DNA from 4 places in the Thalassospira indica genome. Region 3 is predicted to be linked to each of the others. Evidence: riboswitches for the same ligand, from Rfam matches in the RefSeq annotation. Region 3 holds a riboswitch; each other region holds the start of a gene.
The links. A riboswitch is a leader RNA that binds a small molecule or an ion and turns the genes downstream of it on or off. The one in region 3 is predicted to bind cobalamin.

Region 1: it holds a riboswitch for cobalamin, as region 3 does, so the genes downstream of both, DY252_RS03655 (methylmalonyl-CoA mutase family protein) here and DY252_RS11860 (DUF4198 domain-containing protein) in region 3, are expected to answer to the same signal.
Region 2: it holds a riboswitch for cobalamin, as region 3 does, so the genes downstream of both, cobU (bifunctional adenosylcobinamide kinase/adenosylcobinamide-phosphate guanylyltransferase) here and DY252_RS11860 (DUF4198 domain-containing protein) in region 3, are expected to answer to the same signal.
Region 4: it holds a riboswitch for cobalamin, as region 3 does, so the genes downstream of both, DY252_RS18125 (ABC transporter substrate-binding protein) here and DY252_RS11860 (DUF4198 domain-containing protein) in region 3, are expected to answer to the same signal.

The regions. Positions count from the first base shown of each region.
Region 1 is NZ_CP031555.1:739,936-745,087, forward strand. Features, by position in the region: gene scpA (methylmalonyl-CoA mutase) at 1-719, opposite strand, end outside; gene DY252_RS03655 (methylmalonyl-CoA mutase family protein) at 722-2,770, opposite strand; cobalamin riboswitch at 2,894-3,045, opposite strand; gene DY252_RS03660 (response regulator) at 3,358-3,780, shown strand; gene phhA (phenylalanine 4-monooxygenase) at 3,839-4,738, opposite strand; gene DY252_RS03670 (Lrp/AsnC family transcriptional regulator) at 4,879-5,152, shown strand, end outside.
Region 2 is NZ_CP031555.1:181,737-186,888, forward strand. Features, by position in the region: gene cobN (cobaltochelatase subunit CobN) at 1-509, opposite strand, end outside; gene cobW (cobalamin biosynthesis protein CobW) at 609-1,649, opposite strand; gene cobU (bifunctional adenosylcobinamide kinase/adenosylcobinamide-phosphate guanylyltransferase) at 1,684-2,223, opposite strand; cobalamin riboswitch at 2,282-2,472, opposite strand; gene DY252_RS00850 (hypothetical protein) at 2,759-3,397, shown strand; gene DY252_RS00855 (histidine phosphatase family protein) at 3,409-4,020, opposite strand; gene cobS (adenosylcobinamide-GDP ribazoletransferase) at 4,051-4,863, opposite strand; gene cobT (nicotinate-nucleotide--dimethylbenzimidazole phosphoribosyltransferase) at 5,073-5,152, shown strand, end outside.
Region 3 is NZ_CP031555.1:2,508,532-2,513,683, reverse strand. Features, by position in the region: gene cbiQ (cobalt ECF transporter T component CbiQ) at 1-639, opposite strand, end outside; gene DY252_RS11870 (hypothetical protein) at 636-1,232, opposite strand; gene cbiM (cobalt transporter CbiM) at 1,225-1,902, opposite strand; gene DY252_RS11860 (DUF4198 domain-containing protein) at 1,919-2,716, opposite strand; cobalamin riboswitch at 2,887-3,083, opposite strand; gene DY252_RS11855 (DUF924 family protein) at 3,234-3,776, shown strand; gene DY252_RS11850 (glycosyl transferase family protein) at 3,836-4,900, opposite strand; gene yaaA (peroxide stress protein YaaA) at 4,925-5,152, opposite strand, start outside.
Region 4 is NZ_CP031555.1:3,854,052-3,859,203, forward strand. Features, by position in the region: gene DY252_RS18115 (ABC transporter ATP-binding protein) at 1-434, opposite strand, end outside; gene DY252_RS18120 (FecCD family ABC transporter permease) at 431-1,507, opposite strand; gene DY252_RS18125 (ABC transporter substrate-binding protein) at 1,548-2,573, opposite strand; cobalamin riboswitch at 2,800-3,002, opposite strand; gene DY252_RS18130 (OpgD/OpgG family glucan biosynthesis protein) at 3,175-4,776, shown strand; gene DY252_RS18135 (AraC family transcriptional regulator) at 4,779-5,152, opposite strand, start outside.

The DNA of each region.
Region 1 (5,152 bases), 1.8 Mb from region 3:
CCCGCTTCCTGCATGTGATAGCCGGAAATCGAGATCGAGTTGAATTTCGGCATGTTTTGCGAGGTAAAGGCAAAGATGTCCGAAATGATCCGCATCGAGGGCTTCGGCGGATAGATATAGGTGTTGCGCACCATGAATTCTTTGAGGATGTCGTTCTGAATGGTGCCCGAAAGCTGTTCGTGCTTTACACCCTGTTCTTCAGCCGCCGCAATATAAAGCGCCATGACAGGCAACACGGCCCCGTTCATGGTCATGGAAACCGACATTTCATCAAGCGGGATGCCGTCAAAAAGGGTGCGCATGTCATAGATGCTGTCAATTGCCACACCGGCCATGCCAACGTCACCGGCAACACGTGGATGATCACTGTCATAGCCACGGTGGGTGGCCAGATCGAAGGCAATCGACAGGCCTTTTTGACCAGCAGCCAGGTTGCGGCGATAGAACGCGTTGGATTCTTCGGCGGTCGAGAACCCGGCATATTGGCGGATCGTCCAGGGACGCTGCACATACATGGTCGGATAGGGGCCACGCAAAAATGGCGGCATGCCCGGCATGGTACCCAGGTGATCAATGCCATCCAGATCCTTGGGGCCATAGGATGATTTGACATCGATCCCTTCAGGCGTCGTCCAAGGCGTGCTGTCAAACGGGTCTTTGGCCCCGGCAGAAGCACCATCAAACAGTGGCAGGTCAGAGAAATCAGGAATGCGGGTCATGGTTATTTCTCCCCCTGTGCGCCAAGAAGATGATCAAGCGCGGTACCACAAATGCCAAGCACATCAGCACCTACAAAGACAAATTCATCAATGCCAGAAGCCTCGTAGTCGGATCGGGCATCGCCGGGATTGCCAGCAAGATAAACAAGGCTGGCACCCTTGGATTTAAGGGCCTTGGCAACGTCTGTCGCCATTTCGGCATATTGTTTGTCCGAGCCACAGATAACGGCGATTTTTGCCCCACTCTCAGCAAAGGCGTTGGCAACGCCATCCGCATCGGCAAAGCCGTTATTGCTGATCGCCTCAACGCCGCCAGCTTCAAAGAAGTTGCGCGCAAAACTCGCGCGTGCGGTGTGCTGGGCGACCTTGCCAAGATTGGCCAGGAAGACCTGCGGGAAGGTGCCGGTCTTGGCCTTGTGTGCATCGGAACGCTTGCGAAGCGCCTCGTAACTTTCGGCAAGGCGATGGGCTGGCAAAGCACCGATACGGGTCGAAGCACTGGTGCCATAAAGATCGGTAAACATATGGCCGATGGTGGCCCCGTTGCGTGCGGCCTCAATCATGGAGGCAAGTGTTGTACCGACCGTGCCATCAAACTTGGTCTGGCGGCACTTGGCATCAGCAACGATTGCCTCAAGGTCGGGTGTTTCGCATTCAACCTTGGCTTCGGTGATATTGGGGAATTCCGAAACACCGGTCAGCGGATCACGGCGCGTCGACAGGCGTTTTTCACGTGCGTTCCTGATGGTTTCGATCTCGGTTTTCAGGCTGCCATTGGCAAGCGCGCTCAGAATGCCGCCCGATTTTTCAAGCGACTGGAATTTCGACCAGGCCGTTTTCGCCAGTTCCTTGGTCAGGTTTTCAATGAACCACGAACCGCCCGCCGGATCGATGACCCGGTGCACGTTGCTTTCTTCCTGCAGGATCAGTTGGGTGTTGCGCGCAATGCGGCGTGCAAAGCCATCAGGCAGGCCAATCAAATGGTCATAGGGCAGGCAGGTCACACTGTCTGCCCCGCCAAGACCGGCGGCAAAGCTGGTTACCGTGGTGCGCAGCATATTGACCCACGGATCAACCTTGGTCATCGCCATTTCGGCCGACACCGCATTGATGGTGATTGTCGCATCCTCGGCACCCGATGCCGAAAGGATGCGGCTCCACATCATGCGAAGGGCGCGCAGCTTGGCGATCCCGGCAAAGAAGTCGGTGCCGATGGCGACGTTAAACACCATTGCACCAGCGGCCTGATCAACCGCCATTCCGGTATTGGTCAGGGCGCGAAGATATGTCACCCCGCTTGCCAGAAGGCATGCGAGTTCCTGACCATCGGTGGCACCGGCATTATAGTAAGGGGCCCCATTGACCGAAATCGCGGTCGCCAGCGGGAACAGATCAATCAGCTCAACCGCAACATTGGCTGCGTGATCAACCGCATCCTGTGCCCCGCAGGGCAGGTTGCCGGTCGCAGCCAAGGTGCCAATCGGATCCATGTTAAAGGCCGGTGCTGCTTCGTCGGCACCCTCGGAATTTGCAATATGGGCAGCCAACAGGACAGCTGCCGGAACACCTGCCGCACCGGCATCAAGCCCGATGGTGGCAAGGTTGGTATAAACGTCTTCAAGGGCGGCATCGAGATCCGCCAGACAATGAATGGCGATGCCATCAACACCAACCTCGGCAGAACTGATTTCCCGGCCGTTCCGTGCGGCGGCATCAAGCTTGAGCGTGACCGAGGTCGCGCCATTTTCAAGGTCTTCAAGGATCGCAGCGTTGGTGGCCTTGGGATCGGGATGGGTGTGCAGCTGGCGGATGTCCCAACCGGTGACAGTTTCGCGCGGCTCGACCGTGGCATTCAGAACTTCGTGGATTAACCGGGTCGCATCATCCTGATCGTCGCTGGTATAGATCGGCTGAACGGCAAAACCATCAAGCGTGTTTGTCACAAGTTTCTTTTCGAACGGCGCGCCTTTAAGCGCCTCTTCGGCAAGCTTGCGCCAACTTGCATAATCAGCGGATGGAAATTCTGATGCGAGCTTTAGCGGGTCGGACATGGTTTCTCCCGGCTTGGTTGGCTCCGGCCTGTCTGCGACTCCATATGGGTCGGGGCACGGAACGCTTCCAAATTTTATTCTACTACGGATTCCCAGTACCCGGTACACCCCGCCCGGCCCATTTCGTACCAAGAAAACATCATCGGTATCCTGACTCGCGCAAAAGCCTTGAAAAATGGCTCTGCACTTACAGTTGCGGGGGCAGTTCCGGGCTTGGCCATAACGCCGTAAGGCAGGGCCGCACCGGATTCCCGACCATGTTTTCCGGTCACATTCGCGACATGGCGGTTTATAGCACCTGTCCCTAATTCCGTAAATAGGCATGGAAATACCTATTTAGGCGAATAAGCCCCCTTATAGATCAGGTTTCCGTAACGTTATGTCTTCGCAGACATTGAGTTTTGTTGGCTTGCTTGCTGTGTGTGCGATGCGTGGCCGCGATCATTGCGGCCTTATACTTTCGCGGTAAAAGTGCAAAGCCGGGGTGAAGCCGGAACATTGCGTGGCAGAAATTTGGCGGGTTTAACCAATTTGACATTTTCGTCTGGCAATTTGGGCTTGTCTCAAAACTCGGAGTATCACCATCCATGAACGCGCTCAGCGCTTTGCCGTCGCAATTCTGTCCTGATGGACTGGTTGCGTTCGCCGACGACAGTCCCAGCGCCAAGGCAGCCCTTGAAACAGTGTTGCGTCGGGCAGGATATGACGTGGCCGGTTTTGATTGTGCCGATGATCTGATTGATCAGCTGGACGGGCTTTATCCCCGTGCCATCATCCTTGATATTGAAATGCCGGGTATGAGCGGCTTTGAAGCGTTCTGCGAAATTCGCCGCCGCTATCCCAACAGCCAGAATGTGCCGGTTTTCTTCTTCTCGGCCCATTATGACGCCGACACCCGCGCACAAGCCGATGCGCTTGGGGCGGCCGATTTCATCAGCAAGGACGCCAGCCCGAAAGTGGTGCTTGAGCAACTCAATCGGGTGCTGGGTCATTCCATCAGTGCCTGCTAGCGGTGCTGGGAGACCAGCCCTGCCTTGATCAATCCTGAACGGATCACCACGCCCTGCCTTATGCAGGGCGTTGTTGTCTGTGGGGCCTGTGGGGCTCCTCGCCCAGAGAAATGATGCTGTCTGCGGCCCCGTGCACATGATAAAGCCGATCTGTCGACAAGGTGGTTGCTGGATCAATCGCAGGCTTCTTGGCAAGCCGATCATAGATCGGCGCCAGTGGCACATTCATCGCGTCAAACAACTGATCGTAACTTTCCAGCACGAAATAGGTTTTCTGGAAATCATCAATCGCATAATCCGTGCCCATGACCCGTTCAAGCTCGAACGCCACCCGGTTTGGCGTGGGATCGGTGACCGAATAGATGGTTTCGGTTTGCGATGACAACATGCCCGCCCCATAGGCGCGCAAACCATGCGGGGTCATGATCAGGCCAAACTCGACCATATACCAATACATCCGCGCCAGCTGTTTCAGGCCGCCCTTAGCAATTGCCTCTGGGCCCTTGGCGCCATAGGCCGCCAGATAATCGGCAAAGGTCGGGTCATAGAGCATCGGCACATGACCAAAAAAGTCATGGAAGATGTCGGGTTCGACCAGATAATCCATTTCCTCGGGCTTGCGCAGCCACACGGTGACCGGGAACCGACGATTGGCAAGATGGTCAAAAAACACATCATCAGGCACCAGGCCCGGAACAGCCACAAGATGCCAACCGGTCGCCGCATGAAGCTTCTCGCTGACCCGGCCGAAATGCGGAATCTGATCCGCCGCATCAAGTTTCATCAGATTGCGAATGTAATCCTCGGCAGCATATCCGGGCAAAATGCGCGACTGGCGGTCATAAAGTTTGCGCCATAGCTCGTGCTCGGCTTCGGTATATGTGCTCCAGTCCTGATCGATGGTGTAGTCGTCATTGATGTGGCTGTAATCGCCACGCAGATCGTTTCCCTGATTCATGGCCGTCCTCTTTCGGGTTCTATTGCCGATTTACAAGGATCATTTTACATCAACTCTAATGTCATTTTCTGGCCAATAAGGCGTCCAAATCGGTTATGATGTGTATATTGTGACCTTTTTGGTTTGATTTGGGGTTTAAAATGACTGACGTGACGCTAAGCGCGACCGATATCCGGATACTGCAGGCCCTGCAAAAGGACGCCGCGATCAGCAATGTTCAACTGGCGGAAATGGTCGGCATGTCACCATCGCCCTGTTTGCGTCGGGTCAAACAACTCGAAGCCTCCGGGGTCATCAAACGTCAGGTCGCACTCCTTGATCGCAAGAAGCTTGGTTTCGGTGTGCTGGCAACCATTCAGGTCCGCTTGCAAAGCCATACCGAACAGGGGGCGGAGGATTTCGCCCGCGCGATGA
Region 2 (5,152 bases), 2.3 Mb from region 3:
TTCACGTTTGAATTTAACTTTTCGTATGTAAGACGAAGTAAATTCTCGGAATTTTGCGGTCCGCCCTCGATCAAGTAGCGCCAGATGTTCTGATATTCGCGCCCCTTAACGGTCGAGAGCGTCAAAAGCTCTGCATCGGGTTGATCATCACCGGGCAACAGAACCAAAGGAATGTCCTTGGCACGTGCAAGCGCAACCAGTTGTTCGATGCCATAATCCCAATAACCGCGCCCGCCCAGAATGCGCACGATGATGAATTTGGCATCGGAAAGTACATCGTCGATATAAAGATCGACCGACATGTTGTGGCCAAGCTGCAGCAAACTTGCCAGACGTAAGGAAGGTGTCGCGTCGCCAAATGCATCGACCAGCCGCGCTTGCGCCCCGGCAAGACAGGCCAGCTCAGACTCGGCCGCAGACAGGATCACCACATCGCCGGGTTGTTGTCCAAGGTCGACGGCCTCACTGCCATCCGTGACCATTCCGGGCTGGGCTGCCAATAGATGCATCGCGGGATCCGTATCCTTGTGAGTTTGGTCTTTAAACAGGCTGAAACCGGATGATTTTTAGCATCCGGTTTCAGGTGAGCTTGGTCAGATTAACTTGGATCAGGCGGCCTTGATGGCGGCCTCGATCGCAGCGCGATCCAGACCATGCAGGCCAATCACCACCAGTTCCGACCGGCGGGTTTCACCATCGGCCCACGGACGGTCGAAATAGCGCTGAAAACGTTCACCAACCCCCTGAACCACATGGCGCATCGGTTTACCCGGCACATCCAGGAACCCCTTGATGCGCAGCACATCGAACTGACGCACGACATCAATCAGGCGCTTTTCAAGGTTGGCCGGATCACTGATCGCATCAAGCGAAACGACAAAACTGTCGAAATCATCATGGTCATGTTCGTGACCATCGTCATGATGGCTTGGACGACTATCAAGGTCATCCTCGGCTGCTGCCCCCAGACCAAGCAGGATGGCATTTTCAACCCGGGAATGTTCGGTCGCGATAATCTTGACCGACGGCTTTTTCAGCTCTGTGCGGATATCGGCTTCGACCTTGCTGCGTTCAGCATCGGTCAGAAGATCCGTCTTGTTCAGAACAACCATGTCGGCACAGTGAAGTTGTTCTTCGAACAGTTCTTCAAGCGGGCTTTCATGATCAAGGTTGTCATCTGCCTCGCGCTGCGCCTGTACCGCATGATGATCATGGGCAAACAGACCATCACGAAGCGCTGCGCCATCAAGGACAGCCACCACACCATCGACGGTTACGCGCGAACGGACTTCCGGCCAGCTAAACGCCTTCACCAAAGGTTTTGGCAGGGCAAGACCAGATGTTTCGATTACGATATGATCAGGCGGTGTATCACGATCAATCAGCCCCTGGATGGTAGGCAGGAAGTCATCAGCCACGGTGCAGCAGATACAACCATTGGCCAGCTCAACAACATCATCCTCTTCGCAGCCTTCGATGCCACAGCCATTGATAATGCCGCGATCAACACCCAGATCGCCGAATTCATTGATGATCAGCGCAATGCGTTTGCCATTGGCATTTTCCAGCATGTTGCGGATCATGGTTGTTTTGCCGGCGCCCAGAAAACCGGTAATGACGGTTGCCGGGATTTTGCCCAATTGTGCCATTTCTGAAATCCTTAAAATTCAATTCTTTATGTTACTATTTGACCTGCATCGGAATGCCGGCCACCACAAGGGTGACTTTGTCTGCAATCTCGGCAATGCGTTGATGCAGGCGTCCGGCGTGATCGCGAAAGGCCCGCGCCATCGCATTTTCCGGCACGATGCCAAAGCCAACCTCGTTTGAGACAAGCAGCACCGGCACATCAAGGGTCGGCACCAGATCGCAAAGAGCTGCGATCTCGGCATCAATGTCGCGGTCTTCAAGCATCAGGTTGGTCAGCCACAAGGTCAGACAATCAACCAGAACCGGCTTGCCACCTGTGACATTACAGGTCTGCAGCGCCGAACAAAGCTCGACCGGTTCCTCGAGTGTCTGCCAAAGATCGCCGCGTGATTGTTTGTGAATATCTATGCGGTTGGCCATTTCGTCATCCCAGGCACGCCCGGTTGCGATATATGTGCCACCGCCCGCCTGATTGATGATGTTTTCGGCAAACCGGCTTTTGCCGGATCGCGCCCCACCAAGGATCAGATGCGTGCCGCCAGAGGGGCCGTCAGGGGGTAAAGTCTGGGTCATCCCGTTTCTTCCTCGCCATGGCCTCCCACCGAGGCCCGATTGCGTCGTCACCACCTAAAGAATAGTGACACCTTCGGCAGGTTTCCTGGCTGCAGGCATGAAAGCGATCCGCCTTCCCGGTTTCCCGGTGGCTGGTCTGGCGCGTTGGCACCGACCCGGATCTCCCAACCCGATACAGTTGCGGGGGCAGCATCGGCCTTGCACCGATTTCCCATCACCGAACGATGCGCCGAACCTAGCAGGTTTGCCAAAAATGCCAAAGGTCATTCTCGGCACTTAACCCTTCCTTACCACCCCACCCTAATCGGAAGGTCAGTATTTGTAAGAATTGTCTGCTTGAGAGGTCATACCATTTCAGCCAACATCAAACCGTTGTGCTGGAACTAGAGACGGAACAATCCGCAATCTGGCGAAAACCCGGGATATAGACACATCACCCGGCTGGCTGCAGGAAATACTGCACCGAAACTCTTGGGGTAATCTGGATTTTTCACGACCAATGGCAATACGTTCTCACCTATCCAAAATCCGACAGATGAACGCGCCAACCTGGACCACATCGTCTCGCAAGGACATGTGGCTGGGATTGCTGGACCGTCTGAACAGTCCTGATCGGTCATTTCAGGATTTTCTTGAACAGCACGCAACCGATGGCGAGATCACTCTGGCACGCCGCGATGTGCGTGACATCTTTGCCGAAGATGCCTCAAAGGGTGTAATCGCAACCATCATCTGGTCCCATGAACGCGGCATTCGCGTCAATGCGCTGTCCTTGCTTGTGCGCGATATGCCGACCCTGGTTACCCTGATGTCGATCTCGGATTTCGGACAGGACGAGTTGAACGAGCTGCTTTCCCAGCCGGGCATTTCTGTTCCGACTGCCAGCAAGATGTTGTCGGCCTGCGGCAAAACTTATTGCGGGATGCCGGCTGCCATCATTGATGACACCATCATCCAGGTAATTGAAAACGCATCCTTTGCCGGTGATTTCCCGAATGTTGCCAAACTGCGCAGTAAATCACGCAGCCGTCCGGTGCCCTATTATCAGGCCTATCTGCGCGATGTTTTCGACATCTGCGAAAAACATGATCTGAACCCGGATATGGTTGACCGCTATCTGGCAGAACATGCCCTTGATGACATGGCATCAGATATCGAACTGGCATCCGCCTGAGGACAGCCGCCTTAGAAGCGCTGATTAACCCCGTTTACGCGCCAGCCCGGCTCTTCGACCCCGTCAATATATTCAAGCGTGGTCAAACCCAGCGTATCAACATGAAATGCCAGTGCTGTTTCAAGGGATAAGCCCAACGCATTCGCCAGAAGGGCGCGCACGGTACCGCCATGCACGATCGCCACAATGTCCTTACCGGCCCAATCGCTGTTTAATTGATCAAAGACCGGCCCGACACGGGCAACCACATCGGCAAAGCTTTCACCCTTTGGGGGGTGTTGGCGGGCAAAGTCGGTCCAGAAACGTGTTGTTTCCCCCTTGGGCAAATCGTTCCAGTTCTGCAATTCCCAATCACCGAAATGCTGTTCGGCAAAGCCGCTTTCAGCCTGCGGCGCTACGTCTTTATCCATGAAGGCCTGAAGACCGCGCGCTGTATCATGCGTGCGGGACAGATGGCTGGTCACCCAGACGGCATCACGTGGAAGTTGCCCCGCAAGGGCCGCAAGGGCCTTTTGATCGGAAAGGTCGGCGGGCATGTCACTTTGGCCATAGACGAGCCGTTTCGGATTTTGGACGGGCGCGTGACGCACCAGCCACCAGCGGGTTATTTTCAAACTGCTCACGGCATTCCTTCTTGTTGCTGTGCTGATTGATCAAAGGGCGGCAATAAACGCGATACCGACAAACAGTTCAGTCACGATCTGGGTTGCCCCCAGGACATCCCCTGTCTGGCCACCGATCTGCCATTTTGCGACCGCCGCAACAATACCCACCGCCAAAAGCCCGCCCATGAGAATGGCCATCGTCGCAAATAGACCCGATAAGACGAGCGACAGGATCAAAGCAAGGCCAACAGCCAAACCGACCATCATCACGTTTGGCGTTCCGGCCCCCTTGCCCAAACCATCGGCGCGCGCCGGGGGCAGGATATGCATGACCACTGGCATTGCCGCCCGTGATGTTATTGCCATCACCAGAAACAGGACCGCAGCCTGCCCGGCATCGCCCGCCGCAGAAAGCAAAATCAGACGCAGGCCGAAACACAGGATCAGAGCAACAACGCCATATGTACCGATATGGCTGTCGCGCATGATTTCAAGTTTGCGCGCACGCTCAAACCCGCCGCCAAACCCGTCGGCACAATCTGCGATGCCATCTTCATGCATTGATCCGGTCAATAAAACCATGCCTGCCAAGGCGACAATCGCAAAAATCAGGATGTTGGCTGTCAGGGAATAGACCAGCATCGCCGGCAGCATGGCAAAACCAGCCAGCAGCAGACCAACCAACGGCCAAGACCAGACCGATCTTGCAATCACCTCAGCGCGGAAGTCCTCGATACCCTTGACCGGAACGCGGCTAAGTAACGCCAAGGCGCGCCAGAAATCGGAAATAGGCGAAACCTCGACGGGGGCATCTGTCGCTGTGTCCGGGCTGGGTTTGTCAAATGAATCCGAGCTTTGCATATTTGTTTCGTTTTGGTTATGATCTTTGGATAGCATAAATTTCCGATTTTCAAACTGGCAATCTGTTGCGCCCGGGCATAGTGTCAGGGCCTAGTTTGGCCCGACTTCCTGAACCGCCTTGCACAATTGGTTTCCGAGCCTAATCCTTACCATCCCGGAAGCCAAGCGGAACACTAGTTAGGCACCTTTGTCGCCAGCCGGAGACCAAAATGTTCAACCCGAAACATCCGCCCCAAAATCTTGAGGAAATTCGCGCTCTTCTGGCCGAACTTCCCGAAGTCGATCAGGA
Region 3 (5,152 bases):
TTCGGCCCGTTCAAGCGATCGCACCACCAACATGCCAAACAAATAGCCAAAAGAACGGTAGGTATGGGCATTGTTGCGTGCCTTAAACCCGCGAAGTTTCATCGCCATGCGAAGACGATGATACTCGTCATGCAGCACCGAAATATAGCGCACCGTAAACATCATCAGATGCACCAGAACCGGCGGACATTTCAAACGATATAGCGTGTGACCAAGTGTCACCGGCGTCATACCCGACAAAAGGCTGAGCATCATAAGCACAACCGCATTGGCCCGTATGCCTACAAGGATGGCATGCATCAGGCCTTCCTTGCTGGCCTCTGCCCCAAGCACCGAGAACATTGGTGTTCCGGGGGTCGTAAATGGCAACATTACCAGCATGACGATAATGAAGCCGTCCATCGCTGCCATGCGTTTCAGGGTTACGCGCAGCGGCAAGTCCGTCAGGCTCATGGTAATGGCGGCAAATATCAGGGCACCCAGTGCAAACTCGATCTGATGCAGGGCCACCACGACAATTGCAAAAACACAGGCCGCGACCACTCTTACCCTTGGATCGAACGTCCCGACGAATGACGGTGATTGTCCGCCATGTGCCTGAATGCTCAGGGGTTGGTCATGTCCGAAAAGGTGGCTCATGCGTTGGGTGCTTTTGCTCTTAGCCGTCGCGCAGCGATGTAATAAATGATCCCGAAGGCACCGAATATATAGCCAATGCCGCCCAGAATCGATTGAAGATCATTCTTTTCCTTATAGGCGGTAAGCTCGCGCCTGAGCGGACGCAATTCGTCACGCACGATGGTCGCAATGATTTCTTCCTGTTCACGGGTAATTGCAGGCCCAGCGTTTGATCCTACGCCTGATGCAGTCCGCGCCTTTGACGGTGCTGTTTGTACAGTCCCATCAACACCCGTCAGGTCCGCAATGGCAAAGGTTGCCTCGGCAACGTGCCCTGCCCCGAGATCGGCACGAAAACGCAGATCAATCTGTTGGCTTGGCGTGTAGACAAAGAAACCGTCACCGTCGGTGGTAACTTCGTCAATCTTGTTGCCATCAAGATCAAAGATCTCAACAACCGTGTTTTCGGCCATGACACCGTTGGAGAAACCGATTTCACCTTCGATGTTCGAACCGCTTGGAAACAGAGATGCGATAACCTTGTGCGCCTGTGCCGGTGTTGCGCCGAACACAAGCATGCCAACCACAACGACCAGCTTGAGTGATCTAGCCATTGGATGCCTCGCCCGCCTGCTTTGCACGCAAGGTTGCTGTCGGTTGCATCTCAAAACCGGATGTCTGATCGGCGGCCTGCAACAATGCCGGTTTGACCTTGGCGATCAGATACACCGATGCCGCTGAAACCAGCCCTTCGACCACCATGATCGGAATGTGGGCAAAGAAGACCAGCTTGGCCGCCGGTACAAATGCATCACCACTGAGCGCAAGCGAAACCGCGACAAACACCGTTGTCAGCCCGATGGAAAACGCACCAGCACATCCACCAAGCACGGCGGCCGTGACCGGGTTGCTGCGCGACACCATTCCCCGGAACAAAAGCCCCGCCAGCACAGCCGGAAAGGCGATATTGACCGTATTGACGCCAAGAACCGTCAAACCGCCAAAGCCAAAGAAAACCGCCTGAAGCAAGAGACCGACAAAAAGTGCCGGAAACGCGGTCCAGCCAAGCACGAGCCCGGCAAGACCGCTCATGATCAGATGCACACTGGATGGTCCCACCGGCACATGAATGAGCGAGGCAACAAAGAATGTTGCCGACAAAACCCCGGTTGCGGGAATTTTATCGATTGGCAGTTTCCGCAGACCAAGGCCAAGCCCGGCAACTGCAAGAACACCCCCGCCAATCAAGACTTCCGGTGCCAGCGCACCATCGACAATATGCATCTGTTTTGTCCCTCGCCTATTTCACATCATAGGCGCGAACCCACAGGACTGCATCCTGTGAAAGTTCCTTGCCCTGAAATTCTTTGTCAGGGCCGCTGCCAAGTGCTGCAAATCCCCAAAAACCTGCCTTGGGGACACCAAAAGTGAAATACCCGTTTTGATCGGAGATGGCCACAACCGCACCACCGGGCATTGGCGATGCCGTTGGCCCTTTGGGTGTGTTACTGGCCATATCGGGTTCTGCGGCCATGTATTCGATTTCGACTTCAACACCGACTACCGGTTGGCCTTCGCTTAACACTCGGCCGGTAAAGGTCGAACCGGCAATGATGTTGGTTGGTCGATTAAGCGGCAGGATTTCGGTTTTAAGACCTTGCGGTTCCATCCAGTCGGTCGGAATTTCATTGCGGTTCACATAGGATTTCGTGATCTGTTGGATGAAGATATCTTCGCTTTCTTCGTAATACGGTGCGGGGACCACCACCATGACGTAATCGCCGCTGCGGCGAAGAGTCAAAGTTGCGTCAAAGGCCGCTGCCGTGTTCGCAATTCCGGTGAAAGTAATCGGCGAAAGCGTTGATTTCAGATCAATTTTCTCACCGCGGTTAACCGCATAAAATTCAAGCGGCTCGGCCATATCCATGACATGACCGTTTTCAAACGGGTGCCAGAAAATCAGCTTCACCGGCTGATCCCCGGCCTTGGTCACGTTTACGTCCGGCGTATAGGCCAATTGAAAATGCGCATGGGCCGGCATGGTCGCCGACAGCACGCAGGCGCTTGCAATCGCAAGCCTGCCAAGGGTCTTCAACATATAATCGTCTCTTTCTCAAACGATGCACGCAGGCCAAAGGCCCAACGCACAGGGTCAGGACAAAGAACGATAGGATGGCTGGAAGCAAGATTGCGGATCTTCAAAAGACCGTTTGTACCCCTGCAACCTGACGCTCACCCCGGCGTCCAACAGTTTCATACCGGGCAATCGGCACCCGGCAGTCAAAGGCAGGTCTCCTGGCTCACGGTTTGAAAAGCAATGCGCCTTCCCGGTTTGCACCAGTGGCATATGCAATGCTCTGACCGCTTACAGTTGCGGGGGCAGCCGTGGCTTTGTCATACATGACGCACCACGTTCCCTTTTAAGTTGATCCAATCGGATCAACACCAAAGACAATGTCATAATCCACGTCGGACGGATTGCTGTCAACTCCCTGCCCCATGGTCCATGACAATCTTTTTGCGGATGGCTTGACGCGCCTTAAACCGGGCGCGAAGATCACGCGCAATTTTGCCGACGGGCCGCAAAAGCCTGCAATCAGATGGGTGGAAACATTATGAAACCTGAAACGGTTCTTGTTTTCTGGTTCAAGGAACTCGAAGAAAAACAGTGGTTTATCAAGGATGAAGCACTGGATCGCCATATCACGGAACGCTTTGCCGATTTTCACGCCGCCGCCACGACCGGAGAGCTTTTTAACTGGCGCAAAACCGCCCATGGACGACTTGCCGAGATCATCGTTCTTGATCAGTTTTCACGCAATATGTACCGCGATCAGCCACAGTCCTTTGCATCAGATCCAATGGCATTGGTGCTGGCACAGGAAGCTGTTTCGTTGGGGCTGGATCGCAAACTGGTCACACCGCAGGAACAGGCATTCCTGTATATGCCCTATATGCACTCGGAATCCGAAATCATTCATGAAGTGGCGGTTGACCTGTTTTCACAGCCCGGCCTTGAACACAATTACGAGTTCGAGCTGAAACACAAAAAGATCATTGACCGGTTTGGCCGCTATCCACACCGCAATGAAATATTGGGCCGTCCATCGACGCCAGAAGAAGTGGCGTTTCTCAAAGAGCCCGGATCATCGTTCTGAGCATTAAAAAAGGGACGGTTTCCCGTCCCTTTTATTTGATCGCACTTAGGCGCAGAACATCAGCCAACATCACGGTCGCGATTATCCCACCAGCCCTGCACAAGGCTTTCTGCCTCATCCATGTAATCCGCCTTGCCCGCAAGGAAGGCTGCCATGGCAGCACTACCCTTGATCTTGGCTTCGGCGGGAATATCTTCCACCTCGCCACGCCAGACAGCCAGGAAGTGCTTCAGCGACACAGGGCTTTGATCTTCGCCGTCTTTCTCGGTTTTCGACAGCAATGCGGGCCAGCGAACATCATTGAGCTCACCATTATCAAGCATGCGCAGATCGACATGCTTATAGGGTGTTCTTTCGGCTTCGCCGCCACCGCCCTTGATCACACCGATGCGTGGAAGTTCCAAGAGCTTGCCGGTTTCACGATGGACATCAAGAAACGCCGGATGAAACACACCAAGGAAGGCTGCACGCGCATGCAACGGATTAAGCAAACGCAGTAACGTATTGACCGGACTACGCAATCCAAGAAGCGGACGTAATCCGATCAGCTCTTGCAGCTTGTGATGCATGTGACGTAGCGGCAGATATGCAAAGCCCTTTGATGCGATATCAGAACGCGCTTCTTCTGCAGACATGGCAATCGGAAGCTTAAGCGCCTTGATGGCAACTTCTGTGCTGATCCCGTTGACCAGATGCGAGTTATAGCCATGCATCAGCACCGGAACATTATTCTGCGACAACAGAAGCGCCGATAGCACAAACCAGGGCAGACCACGGGTCCGACCGGCCGCATAGGATGGCCAGTCCAGCGCAGGACGCATAAGCGCGTCATCTTTGCTGTCTTCATCCGGTTCAAGGCGCGCGGCCTTGCGCACAGCTTCGATCATGCCAGCCAGTTCTTCGGGCGTCTCAGCACGATAGCGCAGCATCAAAAGGAATGCGCCAAGCTGGATCGGTTCGACCTCGTCGCGCAGGATCATAGAGAACGCATCAAATGCCTCCTCGCGGGTCAGACTGCGCGAACGGCCCGGCCCACGGAAAAACGTGCGCAGATAGCCAGAAAACGGATGCGCCTCTGGTAAGACATTCTCATCCTCGAGCTGTTCAAGATGCTCGTCGGTCATATGGTTTCACCGGAATAGTTGGTGTTACTGATCGTGAATACGCGTGAAGACCCACTCTGTCTCGGTCGAGAGGTCATCCTGATAGCGATAGCCATCAACATTAAACTTCTTGAGCTCTTGCGGGTCTTCGAGCCGATTGTCAATCATATAGCGTGCCATCATGCCACGCGCACGCTTTGCCGAGAAGCCGACAACCTTGGCCGTACCGCCCTTCACTTCCTTGAACACAGGCGTAATTACCGGGCCATCAAG
Region 4 (5,152 bases), 1.3 Mb from region 3:
TGCTTTTCACCGCCCGAAAGCGTATGCCACATCCGGTCCGCAAATGGCCCCATTTCAACACTGGCAAGGGCTTCGCACACGATGGCGTCGTCGTGCCCTGACCATGGTGTCAGCAAACTAAGATATGGCGTTCGACCAAGCGCGACGGCATCGCGCACGGTAATGCGGTCGATGGTGTCGGCCTGTTGTTCGACAAAACCTATATGACGGGCAAGGTTGCGCCGACCGATTTTCTTCATCGGCTGATCCCCCAGCAACGCCTGCCCGGTCGAGGGTGCACGAATGCCGCCCAGAACCGACATCATGCTGGTTTTGCCCGACCCGTTTGGCCCGATCACGCCAAGAAACTCGCCACGTGTCACCCGAAGCGACACGTCGCTGATGATTTTTTTGAATCCGGCATTCCAGCCGACATTGCGTAATTCAAGGCTCATCGCAATACCCGCCCATGACACAGGATGATCGCAAAGGCCGGTGCACCGATCAGGGCCGTGATCACCCCGATGGGCAGGACCTGACCATCAAGAATGATGCGCGATACAATATCGGCCGCCACAAGGAACACCGCCCCGATCAGGGCAGATGCCGGCAACAGAAAGCCATGCCGTGTCCCGACAAAGAACCGCGCGGCATGGGGAATGACCAACCCGACAAAGCCGATGGACCCGACAATAGTGACCATGACGGCCGTCATCGATGCGGCAATGGCAATCAACACCACATAAACCCGGCGCACCGGCACACCAAGGGATGCCGCCGATTCCACTCCAAAGGTAAAGGCATCGAGCGCCCGCGAATACCAAAGGCAAACCAGCAAGCCAATAACGGCCACCGGGAGTGCAAGATAGACATCGGGCCAACGCACGCCACTTAAATTACCAAGCAACCAGAACATCACCCCGCGTGCCTCGTCCGCCGTGGCGGCCTTGGTCACGATGAATGACGTTAACGCGTTAAAAAGTTGCGATCCCGCGACCCCGGCAAGAATGATCGCACCTGCCCCGCGCCCGGCCGGAATGGCCAAAAGGGCAACAAACCCGAATGCCACCAGCGCGCCGACAAAGGCGCCAAGTGACAGGGAAACCATGCCTGCCCCGAACCCCAGAATGGCAACACTGACCGCACCGGTCGATGCCCCGGCCGAAATCCCCAACAAATAGGGATCCGCCAGACTATTGCGCAAAAGCGCCTGCAACACTGCGCCCGATAGCGCAAGGGACGCGCCGCAGGCCGCCGCCACCATGGCGCGCGATATCCGGTAATTCCAGATGATCCCGGCATCAATCGGATCAACGTCATAGCCCGCCTGCCAAAGATGATTGGCAATGGTCTGAAGCACGGTGCCAAGGGGAATGTGTGTTTCCCCCTTGGCCGCGGCCATCGCGATGACGCCAACAAGCAAAACCAGGGCGCCAAGACTGACACCGGCCCGCACAAGATATGCCCGCCCCGCCAGCGATTGCCGAGGTGGCTGAACCGGCTGCTGCACTGGCGTTGTTTCAAACATTGAATTCTCCGGGCATATCAGGCGCCTTTGGCAGTGCAGGTCAGTTCGAAGCGCTCAGTCTTTCGACCGCTTCGGCAAGTGTTTCAATACCATTGATCAGGCGGATGGTCGGATCCATCGACTGGGCGTCCATCACCACGATATTGCCATTGCGCACCGCCTTCATCTGACTTGCTACCGGATCGGTTTTCAGGAAGTCCATCTTGACCTGCCAGTCATCAGCCGGAAAACGCCGACGTCCCATTTTACCGATCACGATGATATCAGGGTTTGCGCGCGCGATGGTTTCCCAGCCAACTGTTGGCCATTCTTCATTGCTGTCGATGATGTTGCGAACACCAAGTTTACCGGCGATATAGCCCGCGGCGCCGTTTTTACCGGCCACATAGGGATCTCTGTTGATTTCGGGGCTGGAGAACCAGAAGACAGCGGAAACATTGTCATGGCCGCTTGCCGTCACACGCGCCAATGAGCTTTCCTGACGTTCCTTCAGGCTTGCAATCAGCGCGTCGCCGCGATCTTCCACATCAAAGATTTGCGCAAAATCGGAAATCTCGCGATAAATCAGATCCATGGTGAAGCCTTCGTGACGCACCCCGTCACCGCCACCGGCATTGTCCTTGCCCACACAATCAGCAGGTGCTGTGTAGACCGGAATGGACAATTCGTTGAACTGTTCGGTGGTGCCGACGGTGCCCTTGGGCCCGACATGCCACTGATACTGGGTGGCAACCAGTTGCGGCTTTTGCGCGACAACGGTTTCGAACCCCGGATCATTGTCGGCCAGACGCGGCACAGATGCGTTGACGTCCTTGAATTCATCCATCACCGGGCCAAACCAGACACCCGTGCCCTTGACCTTGTCGGCCAGCCCCAGCAAATAAAGAATTTCGGTCGTGCTTTGGCCCAGCGAAACCACGCGTTCCGGGGCCGCATCAAATTGCAACATAGTGCCGCAGTTCTCGATACTCAGCGGATATTCGGTTGCGGACGCAAATGAAACAGATGAAATAAGACCAGCGGCAAACACCCCGACCGCCAGTACACGTTTATCGTGATTGATCACTTTTAGTTCCCTCTTGCTGATGCGCTGATCCGGGACCGTTTTGGATGATCCAGCTCCAACACATCGTCAAATGTTATGTTATAACATAACATCACCTTTGCTGCTGTCAATGGACTGGCAAAAGTGTCAGGAGATGGCGGAAGATGTCGGCCTTAAAGCTTAGAAAACCTGGGCTAAACTGTTGGGCCAAGACACGTACCGACATTCTCCGGGGCACCCCGCCCGGTCCGTCGTCTTCGTGTCGGCAGGTCTCCTGGCTTACGGGTCAACGCATTTTCCCTGGCCTTCCCGGGTTGATCCCAGTGGCATTGGTCAGAAAAATGCTCGCCGCCTACAGTTGCGGGGGCAGCTTCGGTTAATGAGCCCATATTCGGCCCATCTCGAATTCCCTTTATCCGATATTCGGATACCGACACGTCACGGTTAGATTAAACCAAAAACACGGTCAAGGAAATTGGCAGACCACCAGTGGCATTAACGCTGCGCCTCCATGCATAAAAAGCAATTGATACGACCTTGAATTTGCCATGTTTCATCCCGATTACCTCCACACTGCCGGGTATGCTTTCCCGACACCTCAAACCACAGGAATGTGATGAACATGACGACTTCTGTTGAACGCAGACGCTTTTTGAAATCCATCGCGGCAGCCGGTCTTATCCTGCCGGGAATGTCGATCTATCAGCATGCTTTGGCAGATGTCGACGGCCTTGATCTGGGTTCGGCACAGCCGTTTGATTTTGCCGATCTGATTGCACGCGCCAAATCCATGGCCGCATCGGCATATGAAGCACCCATTGCGCCAAACCCGGAAATTGTCGGCAAGATCGATTACGACACCCATGGCAAGCTGCATTACAAACGCGACCATTCGCCGTTTTCCGATGGATCAGGCACCTATCCGCTGACCTTCTTCCATCTGGGTATGTATTTCGCCAAACCGGTGCATATGTACCTTTTGGAAAACGGACAGGCACGCGAAGTGATCTATAAGCCCGATTACTTTGACATGCCTGAAGACAGCATTGCCCGCCAGTTGCCTGCCAATAGCGGCTTTGCCGGTTTCCGCCTGCATGAAAATCAGGCGCGCGATGACTGGAAAACCCAGGACTGGGCGGCGTTTCTTGGCGCATCGTACTTCCGCGCCATTGGCGATGAAGGCCAATATGGCCTGTCGGCGCGCGGCATTGCGGTCAATACGGCGACCTCGGTTCCCGAAGAATTCCCCGATTTCCGTCAATTCTTTATCGAACCGGCCAAAAACCCCGAAGACCCGGTCACGGTCTATGCCCTGCTGGATGGGCCCAGCATCACGGGGGCTTATAAATTCCTGCTTTATCGCGGCGAAGGGGTGACGATGGATGTCGAAAAACATCTGTTTTTGCGCAAAGACATCGAACGGCTTGGCATCGCACCGCTGACCAGCATGTTCTGGTATTCCGAACAGAACAAATCGTTCCGCTTTGACTGGCGCCCGGAAGTGCATGACAGCGACGGGCTGGAGCTTTGGACCGGCGGCGGCGAACGCATCTGGCGACAGCTCAATAACCCGGAAACCATCCGTGCATCGGCGTTTGGCGACAATAACCCGCGTGGCTTTGGTCTGATGCAGCGCGATCGCGATGTGAAGAACTATCTGGATGGTGTGCGTTATCACCGCCGCCCCAGCCTGTGGGTCGAACCGCAGGGGGACTGGAATGACGGTGCGGTGCAGTTGATCGAAATCCCGACCGACGATGAAATCCACGATAACATTGCCGCCTTCTGGGTCCCGAATGGCCCCGCCAAGGCGGGCAATGCGTATCAATTCAAATACCGCCTGTATTGGCAGGCCCATAACCCGTTCCCGGTCAAGGAACTGGCGCGTGCGACCGCAACCCGCATGGGCCGTGGCGGAGAGCCCGGCACCAACCGGCCCAAGGACGAAATCAAGTTTTCGGTCGAGTTCGAGGGTGAGGTTCTGGGAACCCTTGCCTACGGCGAATTCCCTGAAGTGGTTGTGACATCCTCGCGCGGGGAGATTGTCCGCACCAAGATCGAACCGATCATGGATACCCGCATCTGGCGGGCGGCCTTTGACCTTAAGGCGGCGGGCAATGATCCGGTTGACCTGCGCATGTATCTGAAACGCGGTGACGGCCCCTTAAGTGAAACCTGGATGTTCCAGCACCTGCCGGCCGTTGGCAACCAGCAACAGGGTTAATGTTAATGCGGGGCCATGTCGGCAGACTGGCTGGCCCCGCCCTGCCCAAGGATCGCCATGACATCGCGGATTGGCGGTGCCCCAAACATGCGGGCATATTCGCGGCTGAACTGTGACGCGCTTTCATACCCGACCGCGTAGGCCGCAGATGCCGCATCCTTCATTTCGGCCAGCATGATCTGACGCGCCGTGGTCAGGCGGAGCCGCTTTTGGTACTGAAGCGGGCTCATGGCTGTCACCTGTTTGAAGTGGTGATGGAAGGAAGACGGGCTCATATTGGCACGATTTGCCAAGTCTTCCACCTTAAGCGGCTTGTCGAAATTATCCTTGATCAGTTGAAGGGCTGCCGAGATGCGCTGCATATTGCTGCCGCCGA